One region of the Rhizobium etli CFN 42 genome, then DNA from elsewhere that is predicted to be linked to it. Evidence: predicted binding sites of a transcription regulator. Region 1 holds the regulator's gene; each other region holds the start of a gene.
The links. The regulator LexA, encoded in region 1, represses DNA repair genes until DNA is damaged. The targets are predictions, from matches to a motif close to TGTTCNNNNTGTGTTCNG.
Positions count from the first base shown of each region.

Region 2: the regulator LexA is predicted to act here: its motif matches at 1,843-1,860, upstream of RHE_RS20560 (helicase-related protein).
Region 3: the regulator LexA is predicted to act here: its motif matches at 1,348-1,365, upstream of RHE_RS01635 (YifB family Mg chelatase-like AAA ATPase).
Region 4: the regulator LexA is predicted to act here: its motif matches at 1,925-1,942, upstream of RHE_RS04375 (PA0069 family radical SAM protein).

Region 1 is NC_007761.1:2,011,342-2,014,451, forward strand. It holds gene RHE_RS09840 (ComEC/Rec2 family competence protein) at 1-664, shown strand, start outside; gene lexA (transcriptional repressor LexA) at 645-1,364, opposite strand; gene RHE_RS09850 (VOC family protein) at 1,561-2,457, shown strand; gene kdsA (3-deoxy-8-phosphooctulonate synthase) at 2,454-3,110, shown strand, end outside.
Region 2 is NC_007761.1:4,255,596-4,258,705, reverse strand. It holds gene RHE_RS20560 (helicase-related protein) at 1-1,784, opposite strand, end outside; gene RHE_RS31905 (DUF3309 family protein) at 2,593-2,748, shown strand; gene RHE_RS20555 (YMGG-like glycine zipper-containing protein) at 2,776-3,036, shown strand.
Region 3 is NC_007761.1:327,268-330,377, forward strand. It holds gene RHE_RS01625 (cupin domain-containing protein) at 1-234, shown strand, start outside; gene gshB (glutathione synthase) at 322-1,269, shown strand; gene RHE_RS01635 (YifB family Mg chelatase-like AAA ATPase) at 1,443-2,975, shown strand.
Region 4 is NC_007761.1:909,360-912,469, forward strand. It holds gene RHE_RS04370 (ribonuclease HII) at 1-531, opposite strand, end outside; gene RHE_RS04375 (PA0069 family radical SAM protein) at 699-1,856, opposite strand; gene RHE_RS04380 (glycosyl transferase) at 1,996-2,514, shown strand; gene RHE_RS04385 (hypothetical protein) at 2,914-3,110, shown strand, end outside.

The sequences.
Region 1 (3,110 bases):
CCTTATCGCCGTCTCGACGGTTACCGTCTTGGTTCTACCGGCATCCCGGCCACCCCATCTGGTGATTTCGGAAGATGGCGCTCTCGTCGCAGTCGTCGCCACGGCCGCGCTCGCCTCCAACCGTGAAAGGCCATCGGACTTCATCTTCAGCCAGTGGCAGAGAGCGCTGGTTCTGCCGACGCACCATCCGCCGAAAATGTTGGATGGTCCTGCAGTCCCGGAGGAAAAAGACAGGCGCCTCAGGCTTTCCCGCGAGCAGCAGAACGAAGCGAGGATCGCCATCCGGACGGCCGCAGCGGAGGGTGAGGCGGAGCGTTTTTCCTGCGTAAAGAAAGCCTGGTGCACAGCGAGGCTTGCAAATGGTCACGTCGTCACCGTCATCGAGAATGCCGCCTATCTCGGCCCGGCCTGCGATGCCGGCGATATCGTCGTGACGTCGGTGCGCCTGCGCTTCGCCAGCTGCCGCTCGGGTGCGGCGCTGTTTACCGGCGAGACGCTGCGCAGGACCGGTTCGCTCGAATTGCGTTTCGCCGACAGTGGCCTGGAGGTCACCACCGCCTTCGATGCTTTGTCGCGACCATGGAAGCGCCATCGCGCCTATGATTGGCGCAACGACCGTTTCATCGATTCCGGCCCGTCCAGCGTCAGTGATAGCGGCGGATGAGGCCGACGAGCTTACCCTGCACCTTGACGCGGTCGGGCCCGAAAATGCGGGTCTCGTAGGCCGGATTGGCGGCCTCGAGCGCGATCGAGGCACCCTTGCGGCGGAAACGCTTCAGCGTTGCTTCCTCGTCATCGACGAGGGCAACGACGATATCGCCGGGACTGGCGGTGCTGCCGTTGCGGATGATCACGGTGTCGCCGTCGAAGATGCCTGCGTCGATCATCGAATCGCCCTTGACCTCCAGCGCATAGTGCTCACCGGAGCCAAGCATATCTGCGGGAACGACGATGTCGTGCGTGTTGTTCTGGATCGCCGAGATCGGAACGCCGGCGGCGATACGTCCCATGACCGGCACGGAGATGGAGTTGCCATTGTCGGCGACCGGCTTTGGCGCAGCGGGGGCGGCGACCGGCTGGGGCTTGCCAAGGCTGCCCTCGATGACGCTCGGCGAAAAACCGCGACGCGGTTGAAGGCTGGGATTATAGGCCTCCGGAAGCTTGATCACCTCGAGCGCCCGGGCGCGGTTCGGTAGGCGGCGAATGAAGCCGCGTTCCTCCAGCGCCGTGATCAGCCGGTGGATTCCGGATTTCGAGGCTAGATCCAGGGCGTCCTTCATTTCGTCGAAAGAAGGAGGAACGCCGGATTCTTTCATGCGCTCATGGATGAAAAGGAGAAGCTCCTGTTGTTTGCGCGTGAGCATCGACGTCAGACCCCGTGATTGAAACAAATCCAGAACAGACACTATCTGTTCCATATGTGTTCCGCAAGTAGCTAAATTTCCGTAAAACTTCGCGCCAACTCGTCGAGATTCTTATTTTCATTGGCCGGATTGGCACACACGTCTTGCATTGAGGGGAGTGCTGTCGCACATCTCTTGGCGTGTCAGGAGGGATATCATGATCGCACATTCCGCTAAGCCGCATCCGCTGGATCACGTGGTACTTCCGGTCGTCGATATCGAGCTGGCGCGCGAAAGGCTCGGCAAACTCGGCTTCACCGTCGCCGCCGATGCGCGTCATCCCTTCGGAACGGAGAATGCCTGCGTCTTCTTCGCAGACAAGACGTATATCGAGCCGCTTGGTGTGGCGAGCGTCGAGGAGAGCGAGGCAGCGGCCCGCCAGGGCAACGTCTTCATCGCCCGCAATCGCGCCTTCCGCTTCCGCTGCGGCGAGGAGGGACTTTCGGCGCTGGCCTTTCTCACCGAGGATGCCGGCCTGGATCATCGGCGATTCGTCGGCAACGGAGCGAGTGCCGGCGAGATGTTGCAGTTCAGCCGGCCGCTGCGGATGCCCGACGGTTCGGAAAGCGTCGGCAGCTTCAAACTGGCCTTTTCAGGCGATCTGCGCGCTCCCGACTTCTTTCTCTTTACCTGTCAGCGCATCAATGCCTTCCCCGCCGATCGCGGCACGCTGGAGACACATGCCAATGGCGTGACCGGCATTGCCGAAATCGCGGTTTGTACGCCGGACCCGGCGGCATTTGCCGCCTTCGTTGGTCTTGCGGTCGGGCAAACGGCGGTGGAGAAAACCGGTTTCGGCATCAAGATCGCCGCCTCGAATGCCAAGATCAGCCTGATGACACCGGAAGGGCTGGAGGCTTATTTCGAGCTTGTCGTTTCCGCCGCCGATCGTGGCCTGCGCGGTCAGGCAATCCTTTTCAGCGTCGCCGATCTTGCCGTGACAGAAGCGCATTTGGCTGCTAACGGGGTGACATACACACGCAAGAACAACCGCATTCTGGTGAAGCCCACGCCCGGGCAGGGCGTGCTTTTTGCCTTCGAGGAACCACGATGAGCACTGATACCAATTCCGAGGTCAAGATTGGCGAAGGCGAAGGCCAGGTCACCTTTTCCAATGCAGGCCGCCTGTCGTTGATCGCCGGCCCCTGCCAGATGGAGAGCCGCGATCACGCCTTCATGGTCGCCGGCACACTGAAGGAGCTCTGCGCAAAGCTCGGCGTCGGCCTCGTTTATAAGAGTTCATTCGACAAGGCGAACCGCACCTCGCTCTCGGCCGAGCGCGGCATCGGGCTTGAAAAGGGCATGGAGGTCTTCGCCGACCTGAAGAAGGAATTCGGCTTTCCCGTCCTGACCGACGTCCACACCGCCGAGCAATGCGCCGAGGTGGCGGAGGTGATCGACGTTCTGCAGATCCCCGCCTTCCTCTGCCGCCAGACCGATCTTCTGATCGCCGCCGCCCGCACCGGCCGCGTCGTCAACGTCAAGAAAGGCCAGTTCCTCGCCCCCTGGGATATGAAGAACGTCCTGAAGAAGCTTAATGCCAGCGGCAATCCGAACGTGCTGCTGTGCGAGCGCGGCGCCTCCTTCGGCTACAATACGCTGGTTTCCGACATGCGCTCGCTGCCGATCATGACGGCGATGGGCGCGCCCGTCATTTTCGATGCGACCCACTCCGTCGCCCAGCCAGGCGGGCAGGGCGAATCCTCG
Region 2 (3,110 bases), 2.1 Mb from region 1:
AACTGCTCGTCGGCGAGCAGGATCACGCGCGGCCGCATGATGTGGTCGCTGCCGGAAAGCCGCGCCACCGGATCGCCGAGCCAACGGATCAAGCCATCCGAACCGATCGCAAGATCGCTGTTGCCCGCGGCATGCAGCCGAGCCGCACGGGCCTCGAACTCGAGCGCGAGCGCCTTCTGCGACGCAGCCTGAACCGCCTTGGCATCCGGTCCATCCGTTCCCGCCACCGGGGTGAAACGGAATCCGCTCAACTGCCCTACATGATGTCCTTCAACGAAGACATCGCCATTCACACTGATTTCAGCTTCCAGCATCGCATTCTCTCTCAGGCGCTTCATGAGCACAGATGTCCTGCGATCAACAAAGCGTTTCGTCAACCTTTCATGTAACGCATCGGACAATCGATCTTCGATTTCCCGCGTCTTTTCCTGCCAATGTGTCGGATCGGCAAGCCAGCCGGGCCGATTCGAAACGTAGGTCCAGGTCCTTATCTGCGCGATTCGCGCCGAAAGCGTGTCAATTTCCCCATCAGTTCGATCCGAGCGATGAACCTGCTCCGCGAGAAACTGCTCATTCACCGTGCCATAGCGCACGAGATCGGAAAAGAGGGTCGAAATAAGATCGGCATGTTGGGCCGGAGTGATACGCCGGTAGTCGGGCAGTGCGCAAGCCTCCCAGAGCTTTTCGACACGGGCCGGCCTGTCGGCAAGGTCGATCACCTCGGGATAGCGCGAAAGCTGCTCGAGCGCCTGCTGGTCAACCGCCGGCAGCGCCCGCGTCAGCCCGGGCACGCGCGGCCCGGCCTCCAGGCTGGCGCGCAGCGACTGAATCGAGGAGAAGTCCATCGCCGTCGTGCGCCACTGCAGAACCTTGACGTTGTCGAATTCATGTCCCTCGATGCGCTGCACCAGTTCCTCGTCGAAGGGCGAGACCTGTCCGGTGACGCCGAAGGTGCCGTCCCGCACGTGCCGCCCCGCGCGTCCGGCGATCTGGCCGAGTTCGGCCGGATTGAGGTTGCGGAACTGGTAGCCGTCGAATTTCCGGTCCTGGGCGAAGGCGACGTGATCGACATCAAGGTTGAGCCCCATGCCGATCGCATCGGTCGCCACCATATATTCGACGTCGCCCGCCTGATAGAGCGCGACCTGCGCATTGCGGGTGCGCGGGCTCAGCGCCCCCAGCACGACCGCCGCGCCGCCGCGCTGCCGGCGGATGAGCTCGGCGATGGCATAGACCTCATCGGCGGAAAAGGCGACGATGGCCGAGCGCTGCGGCAGCCGGGTGATCTTCTTCTGCCCCGCGTAAAGCAGATGCGAAAGCCGCGGCCGCTCGACGATCGTGATCCCGGGCAGGATCTGTTGCAGGATCGGCCGCATCGTCGCAGCACCCAGAAGCAGCGTTTCATCACGGCCGCGAAGGTGCAGGATGCGGTCGGTGAAGATATGGCCACGCTCGAGATCGCCGGCGAGCTGCACCTCGTCGATCGCGACAAAGGCGGCTTTGGTCTCCCGTGGCATCGCCTCGACCGTGCAGACGGAAAACCGGGCATCGGGCGGCGAAATCTTTTCTTCGCCCGTGACCAGCGCCACGTTCTGCAAGCCGACCTTCTCCACCACCCGCGTATAGACCTCGCGGGCCAGCAGTCTGAGCGGCAGGCCGATCACGCCGGTCCCGTGTGCGACCATGCGCTCGATGGCATAATGGGTCTTGCCAGTATTGGTTGGTCCGAGCACCGCGGTCACACCGCGCCCGCTCAGAATCATTGGCTGCGAAGTCAGAGTCATGGTCCATGCAAGTGAGGCAGGCGCCCCCGGGAAAAGTTTTGCCATCTCGATGGAGGCACAGAACACATGGACAGCTACCGCCGCAAACGCAAGGGCAGATTTCAAAATGCGCTCGGGATTGCGACCTTTGCGAGTCGTCCGGAAGGTCCGCATTTCCGATTCAGAACAGCCTGAGAACGAATCAGCGACGAATCGCTGACTCCTGCTGATTCAGCTTTTGTTCACGGCTAAGTATTGATTTTGAATCACTTTTTCCCACTAGATGCTGAATCGCGAGACTCTGTCCTGTTCGCATTTCTGTCGCCTTGCCGGGAGGCTGCCGCCACCTTTTGCCGAGCGAAAATTCCACCCAAAATTAACGCCTCGACCAAATCCGGAACGAATCGGAGACGAATCGCCGACCGAACCACTTTCACCTTTCGTTCAGGTCAAGATCTGGTGGCGCCGCCGTCACCCGCCGCTAGATGCAGGCAAGCGACAGATCCTCATGTCGGACCGTTCGGGCGGGCGTTAATCTTTCGACGACGAAATTCACACGGTCTTAACCCGGGACCGCTTGCGCGATCGGATCGATCAAAAACGGAACGAATCGTCGACGAATCGACGACATTGCGACCTTCCCGCTTTGTTCACCGCAACCTATTGTATTCAAACGTCTTTTTAACCATATCGATAATTTTCCGGGGAAGACGGATTGCAAACCATGAATCGCGCCGCATCACAATTCGCGCGCTCAACCGGGAACAAAAATCGCCAATGCGTGTTTCTTGTCCATTCAGATTGCGGATGAAAATGAAGGAAACACACCATGCTTGGCACGATACTTCTCGTTATCCTCATTCTGCTCTTGATCGGAGCCTTGCCGAATTGGGGTTACAGCCGTGGCTGGGGCTATGGACCTTCCGGCGGTTTGGGGCTAGTTCTCGTCATTATCATTATCCTTGTACTAATGGGCCGCATCTAAAGCCCGACAAACCTGGGGAGTTACGACATGATGAAGAAGATTGTTCTTATTGGCGCGCTCGTGGGCGCTCTCGCATCCTGCACGGCGACCGAGCAGGGCACGGCGATCGGCGCCGGCACCGGTGCGGTCATCGGCGGCGCCGTCACCAATAGCTGGGGTGGTGCCGCTGTCGGCGCCGTTGCCGGGGGTCTGACCGGTGCCCTGATCGGCCAGTCGGTCGAACGCCGCGGCTACTGCATCTATCGCGACCGCTACGGCCGCCGTTACGAGGCTCGTTGCCGCTACTGATCGCATAACATATCGGACTCCCAACGGGCGCTTTTGCGCCCGTTTTTCTTTGCCGGCGCGTCAACGTGATGTTG
Region 3 (3,110 bases), 1.7 Mb from region 1:
ACCGTGATGATCCTCGAAGGCGAGGTCCACATCACCGCCGAGGATGGCACGGAACGGACTCTGTGCCCCGGCGACGTCGCCTTTTTCGCAGGTGGAACCTGGGCGAGCTGGCGGGTCGACACTTACGTCCGCAAGGTCGCCTTCCTGCGCAAGCCCTTCCCGAAGCCTTTGGCAATCGCCTACCGGCTGCGCAACATGCTGCGCAACGGCGGCAGCCAGGGCATCGCCGCCTGAAAATTGCGACCGCCGCAAGCCTTCGATGACCGTTGCGTTTGAAACCGGGCCGACCTACATCTGTCCCGCATTCAGCGAGGGACGGAAATGGCCAAGATCACCAATGTAGCGGTCCAGATGGATCATGTCGCCGGCATCAATATCGCAGGCGATTCCACCTTCGCCATGAGCCTGGAAGCGCAGGCGCGCGGCTACAGGCTCTTCCATTACACCCCCGAACGCCTGAGCTTCCGCGATGGCAAGCTCTTTGCCAGCGTCGAGCCGATGGTGCTGCGCGACGTCAAGGGTGATCACTTCGAGCTTGGCGCGCCCGAGCGCGTCGATCTTTCGACCATGGACGTGGTGCTGCTGCGCCAGGATCCGCCCTTCGACATGGCCTATATCACCTCGACGCATCTGCTCGAACGCATCCACCCGAAGACGCTCGTCGTCAACGATCCGGCCTGGGTGCGCAATTCGCCCGAGAAGATTTTCGTCACCGAATTTTCCGACCTGATGCCGAAGACGCTGATCACCAAGGATCCGGCCGAGATCCGCCGCTTCCGCGACGAGATGGGCGATATCATCCTGAAGCCGCTGTACGGCAATGGCGGCGCCGGCGTCTTCCATTCGACCCGCGACGACCGCAATCTCTCTTCGCTCTTAGAAATGTTCGGCCAGCTTTTCCGCGAGCCCTTCATCGCCCAGCAATATCTGCCCGACGTGCGCAAGGGCGACAAGCGCATCATCCTCGTCGACGGCGAGTTTGCCGGCGCCATCAATCGCGTGCCGGCCGAGCATGACAGCCGCTCCAACATGCATGTCGGCGGCCGCGCCGAGGCGACCGAACTGACGGCGCGCGAAAAGGAAATCTGCGAGCGCATCGGCCCGGCGCTGAGGGAGCGCGGCTTCCTGCTCGTCGGCATCGATGTGATCGGCGATTACATGACGGAGATCAACGTCACCTCGCCGACCGGCATCCGCGAGGTGAAAAAGTTCGGCGGCGCCGATATCGCCGCTCTGCTCTGGGATGCGATCGAGCGCAAGCGCAGCTGAGCCTGCGGCTCCAGCCCCATGCCCGATGTGACCGGGTACAACCCCGGTCACCACTCATATCTGAAAACGTTCCTTGATCGTTCTTGTTTTATTCCTGCTTCCGTGCCAGATTGCAACCGCTGGCCCTGAAGGGTTGCGGGCGGTATAAGAGTTTGCGGGCAGGGGATGGGCATATGGTCGCGCGTGTCGGTACGGTGGCATTCCAGGGCATAGAAGGCGTGCCGGTCGAGGTCCAGGTCATGATCGCGCCCGGCAAGATCGGCATGCAGATCGTCGGCCTGCCCGACAAGGCGGTGGCCGAAAGCCGCGAGCGGGTGCAGGCGGCCCTTCACGCCTCCGGCCTGGCGCTGCCGGCAAAGCGCGTGACCGTCAATCTGGCGCCGGCCGACCTCCCGAAAGAAGGCTCGCATTTCGATCTGCCGATCGCACTGGCCTTGATGGCCGCACTCGGCGCCATTCCCGCCGATGCGCTGTCGGATTATGTCGTCGTCGGCGAACTCAATCTCGACGGCACGATCGCCGCCATCGCAGGCGCGCTGCCGGCCGCCATCGGCGCCAATGCGCTCGGCAAGGGGCTGATCTGCCCGGCCGAAAGCGGCGCCGAGGCCGCTTGGGCCGGCGCCGAGGTCAATATCCTCGCCCCGCGCAGCCTGATCGCCCTTGCCAATCATTTCCGCGGCACCCAGGTCCTGTCGCGGCCGGAGGCGTCGATCCGCGCCAATGCCGCCAACCTGCCGGATCTTGCCGAGATCAAGGGTCAGGAAAGCGCCAAGCGCGCGCTCGAGGTGGCGGCCGCCGGCGGCCACAATCTGCTGATGGTCGGCCCTCCCGGCTCCGGCAAGTCGATGCTGGCGGCAAGGCTGCCGTCGATCCTGCCGCCGCTTTCGGCGGCCGAATTGCTGGAAGTGTCGATGGTCCATTCGATCGCCGGTGAGCTCTCCGGCGGCAAACTTTCCGACCGCCGCCCCTTCCGCACCCCGCATCATTCCGCCACCATGGCGGCGCTTGTCGGCGGCGGCATACGCGCCCGGCCGGGCGAAGCCTCGCTTGCCCATCACGGCGTGCTCTTCCTCGACGAATTTCCCGAGTTCACGCCGCAGGCGCTCGATGCGCTGCGCCAGCCGCTCGAAGGCGGCGAATGCGTCATTGCCCGCGCCAATCACCGTGTCTCCTATCCGGCGAAATTCCAGCTGATCGCGGCGATGAATCCCTGCCGCTGCGGCATGGCCGGTGAGCCCGGCCATAGCTGCGCCCGCGGCCCGCGCTGCATGAGCGATTACCAGGCCCGCATCTCCGGCCCGCTGATGGACCGCATCGATATCCGCATCGACGTGCCCGCCGTCTCCGCCGCCGATCTCATCCGGCCGATGGCGGCCGAGGCCAGCGCCGACGTCGCCCGCCGCGTCGCTCGCGCCCGCGAACTCCAGCAAGAGCGCTTCGAGGCCGCTGGCGCCAAAGGCATCGGCACCAATGCCCGCTGCTCCACCGCCATGATCGAAAAACTCGCCGAACCCGACGCCGCTGGCCTGCAGCTCCTGCGCGACGCCGCCGAAAAAATGAAATTCTCCGCCCGCGGCTATCACCGCGTCCTCAAGGTCGCCCGCACCCTCGCCGATCTCGACGGCAAACCGACGGTCGGACGCTTGCATCTGGCTGAAGCGATCTCCTACCGCATTGCCGGAGAGAGGCTGACGGCGGCGGCGTAATAAGAAGGGCGGGTGCGTGCAGATATTTTGAAGTATTCGTCGCCACGCCGTCCAGCGATCTGCCGATGGCGCCCACTGGTGGCTGTCCTCAGCAATTCTTGCTGCCTCGGACGATTAGATATTCCTCTGTGTTGC
Region 4 (3,110 bases), 1.1 Mb from region 1:
CACATTATGGGCCCTTGCCATCATCCGGTCGCGCGTCACCTTGGCGACGATGGAGGCGGCGGCGATCGAGACGGATCGGGCATCGCCCTTGACCACGGCCTGTCCGGGGCAATCGAGGCCGGGAGGCACGTCGAGCCCATCCGTCAGCACGTAACTTGCGGGAATGGCGAGGCTGCAGATGGCGCGGCGCATCGCGTCCAGGCTCGCCTTTCGAATGTCAGTCTCGTCGATGCGGGTCGAGCTGGAGGAGGCGATGGAAACCGTCGCGGTCGCCAGGATTTGCACGAAGAGTTCCTCGCGCCGCTGCGCCGAGAGCTGCTTGGAATCGTTGAGGCCTTCAGGGATGCGCTTCGGATCGAGGATGACGGCAGCGGCCACCACAGGCCCCGCCAGCGGCCCGCGGCCTGCCTCGTCGGCGCCGGCGACCGGCCAGTGACCGGCCTTGCGGGCTTTGAGCTCGAGCTTGAAATCCGGCACGAGGGGGACCGTGTCGAAAAGCAGGGGAGAATCGGGTGGCGTGCGACGTTTCATGCGGCTGAACCTCGCACGCCAACCCGATTTCCCGCAAGTCCCCGGGTCAGGGCGGCGGCCGGGGACGGTCCGGCGGATGGTGGCGGTCAGGGCCATCCGCGGGAATTGCGCTCGGGGCTCGAAAACAGGGCGGTTTTTCTGAGCAGCCGATGCGCAAGCTTAAAAAATCAGAGCAGCGACAACTGCACGCCGCTGCCATCCGGTGGCACGAACAGATCGTCGCGCAGAGGCACGCTGCGCCGCGTCAGCTCGAAGCGTCTCGCCGCCATTTCGAAGCGCCGGGCGATCTGCCAGGCATAGGGGCCGGCGCCCTTCATCCGCTTGCCGAATTCGGCGTCGTAATCCTTGCCGCCGCGCATCGAGCGCACCAACGACATCACGTGCCGGTAACGATCGGGATAGTGCTGCAGCAGCCAGTCGCGAAAGAGTGGGCTGACTTCGAGCGGCAACCTGAGAATGACATAACTCGCCTCGGCGGCGCCGGCGGCCTTTGCCGATTCGAGGATGCGCTCCAGCTCGTGATCGTTCAGCGCCGGAATGAGCGGAGCGGCCATGACGGCAGTCTGGATGCCTGCCTCCGAGAGCGCATGAATGGTCTCCAGCCGTCGCGGCGGCGTGGCGGCACGCGGCTCCATTGCCCGGGCAAGTTTGCGGTCGAGGGTGGTGACCGAGATGCCGACGCGCACCAGGTTCTTGCCGGCCATCTCCTGCAGAATGTCGAGATCGCGCAGGATCATTGCCGACTTGGTGACGATCGACACCGGATGGTTCGCCTTGTTCAGCACCTCGAGGATGCCGCGCATGATGCGCCATTCCTTCTCGATCGGCTGATAGGGGTCGGTATTGGTGCCGATCGCGATCACCCGGACCTTGTAGCCCGGCTTGGCGAGCTCGCGCTCTAGCAGCTTCGCCGCATCGGGCTTGGCGAAGAGCTTCGTCTCGAAATCGAGCCCTGCCGAAAGCCCCATATAGGCGTGCGTCGGCCGGGCGAAACAATAGATGCAGCCGTGCTCGCAGCCGCGATAGGGATTGATCGAGCGGTCGAAGGAAGTATCTGGCGATTCGTTGCGGGTGATCGCGGTGCGCGGCTTTTCGATCTGCACCTCGGTCTTGAACGGCGGCAGCTCTTCCAGCGTCTGCCAGCCATCGTCGAAGGTCTCCCGCTGCAGCGCTTCGAACCGCCCTGTCGGGTTCAGTCCCGCCCCGCGCCCGCGCCGTCGGTCGACCTCGACCCTAAGACCGGAGGACACGATCATCGCATCGGCAATATCTGCCGTATTGGCAGGCGCGAATGCGGCCTGCCCTGCCAGGGACTGCTCTCTCATCGGATTCTCCCGCGGCGAAAAGCCTTTGCCTCCGCCCGTTTCGATGATTAAATTCCTATCGGCAAAATGAGAACAATGCAAGAACAAAATGCGGAAAAGGGTGCTGGCAAATAATTGTGCGGCGCATTATGAATAATCGATGTTGACTGTTGTTCTCGAATGCCAGGATCAGGAATCCGAACTGGCGCAGACCTTATCGATACTCGTGGCAGGCGCGGTGGAAGGGCTCGTCAGCGATGTGATCGTGCTCGATCACGGCTCGCGCGACGGCACCTCGCGGGTCGCCGACGCCGCTGGCTGCCGTTTCCATTCACAATGGGATATCAAGGACATCGTCCGCTCCGCCCGCGGCGAATGGCTGCTCTTCGTCGAGCCGGGCGCCAGGCCGCAGGCCGGCTGGATCGATGAGATCGCCGAATATGTGGCTCTGAACAAGACGCCGGCCCGCTTTACTGCCTCACGTGGCTATCGACGCTCCTTCTTCCAGCGCGTCGCTCGCGCCCGGCCGCCGCTGGAGCTCGGGCTGTTGATGTCGAAGAACCAGGCACTCGCCGCCGCCAGAAGCGGGATGCCTGTTGCTGACTTCGCCAAGGGCCAGAAACCGCGAAAGCTCGCAAGTGAACTCATTCCCTCCTGGGTGGCGCGTGCTGCGCGCTGAGCCGTTTTACGCTTGATGACATCTGGATGTGGTTCATGGCTGTCCGGTGCAGACCCGCCGAAACCCCTTCCCAACCGCACCGCCGCACGTAACCTCCATCGTGACCATCCGTCGGAAGATAACAGCCAGTAAAGATCTCTCCCTTTGTCCCAGCCGGACACACAGCTTAGTCCCTTCCCCCTGTGGGTCCCATGTGGGGAGGGGTTTTCTATAATAGGCGGTCGCCGATCCCGCTATCGCGCAAAGATGGCGCCCAATCGGGTTTCGCGCTATAATTCGCCCATGGCGCCGTCGAAGCGCCTCGCTTCGCAACGGATGCCGTGGAATGCCGGTGAACGGCAGAACAGGTCGGCGAAAAATCTCCTCTTCTGCCGGGTTTCCGGCGAAAGGAGGTGCGTCATGCCACTCGGTAGGATCTACGGCGTACGCGGTAGGATCTACGGCCTGCTGGCCGTCATATTGCCGACATTGGTGATCGCGCATCCGCATTCGGCAGCATCGCAGACGATGCTCAGTTGCGCAGGCCGATCCGACGTCGTCAGTTTCCTCGACAGGAACTTCGGTGAGAAGCTCACCGCGGTCGGTCTGGTCAACCA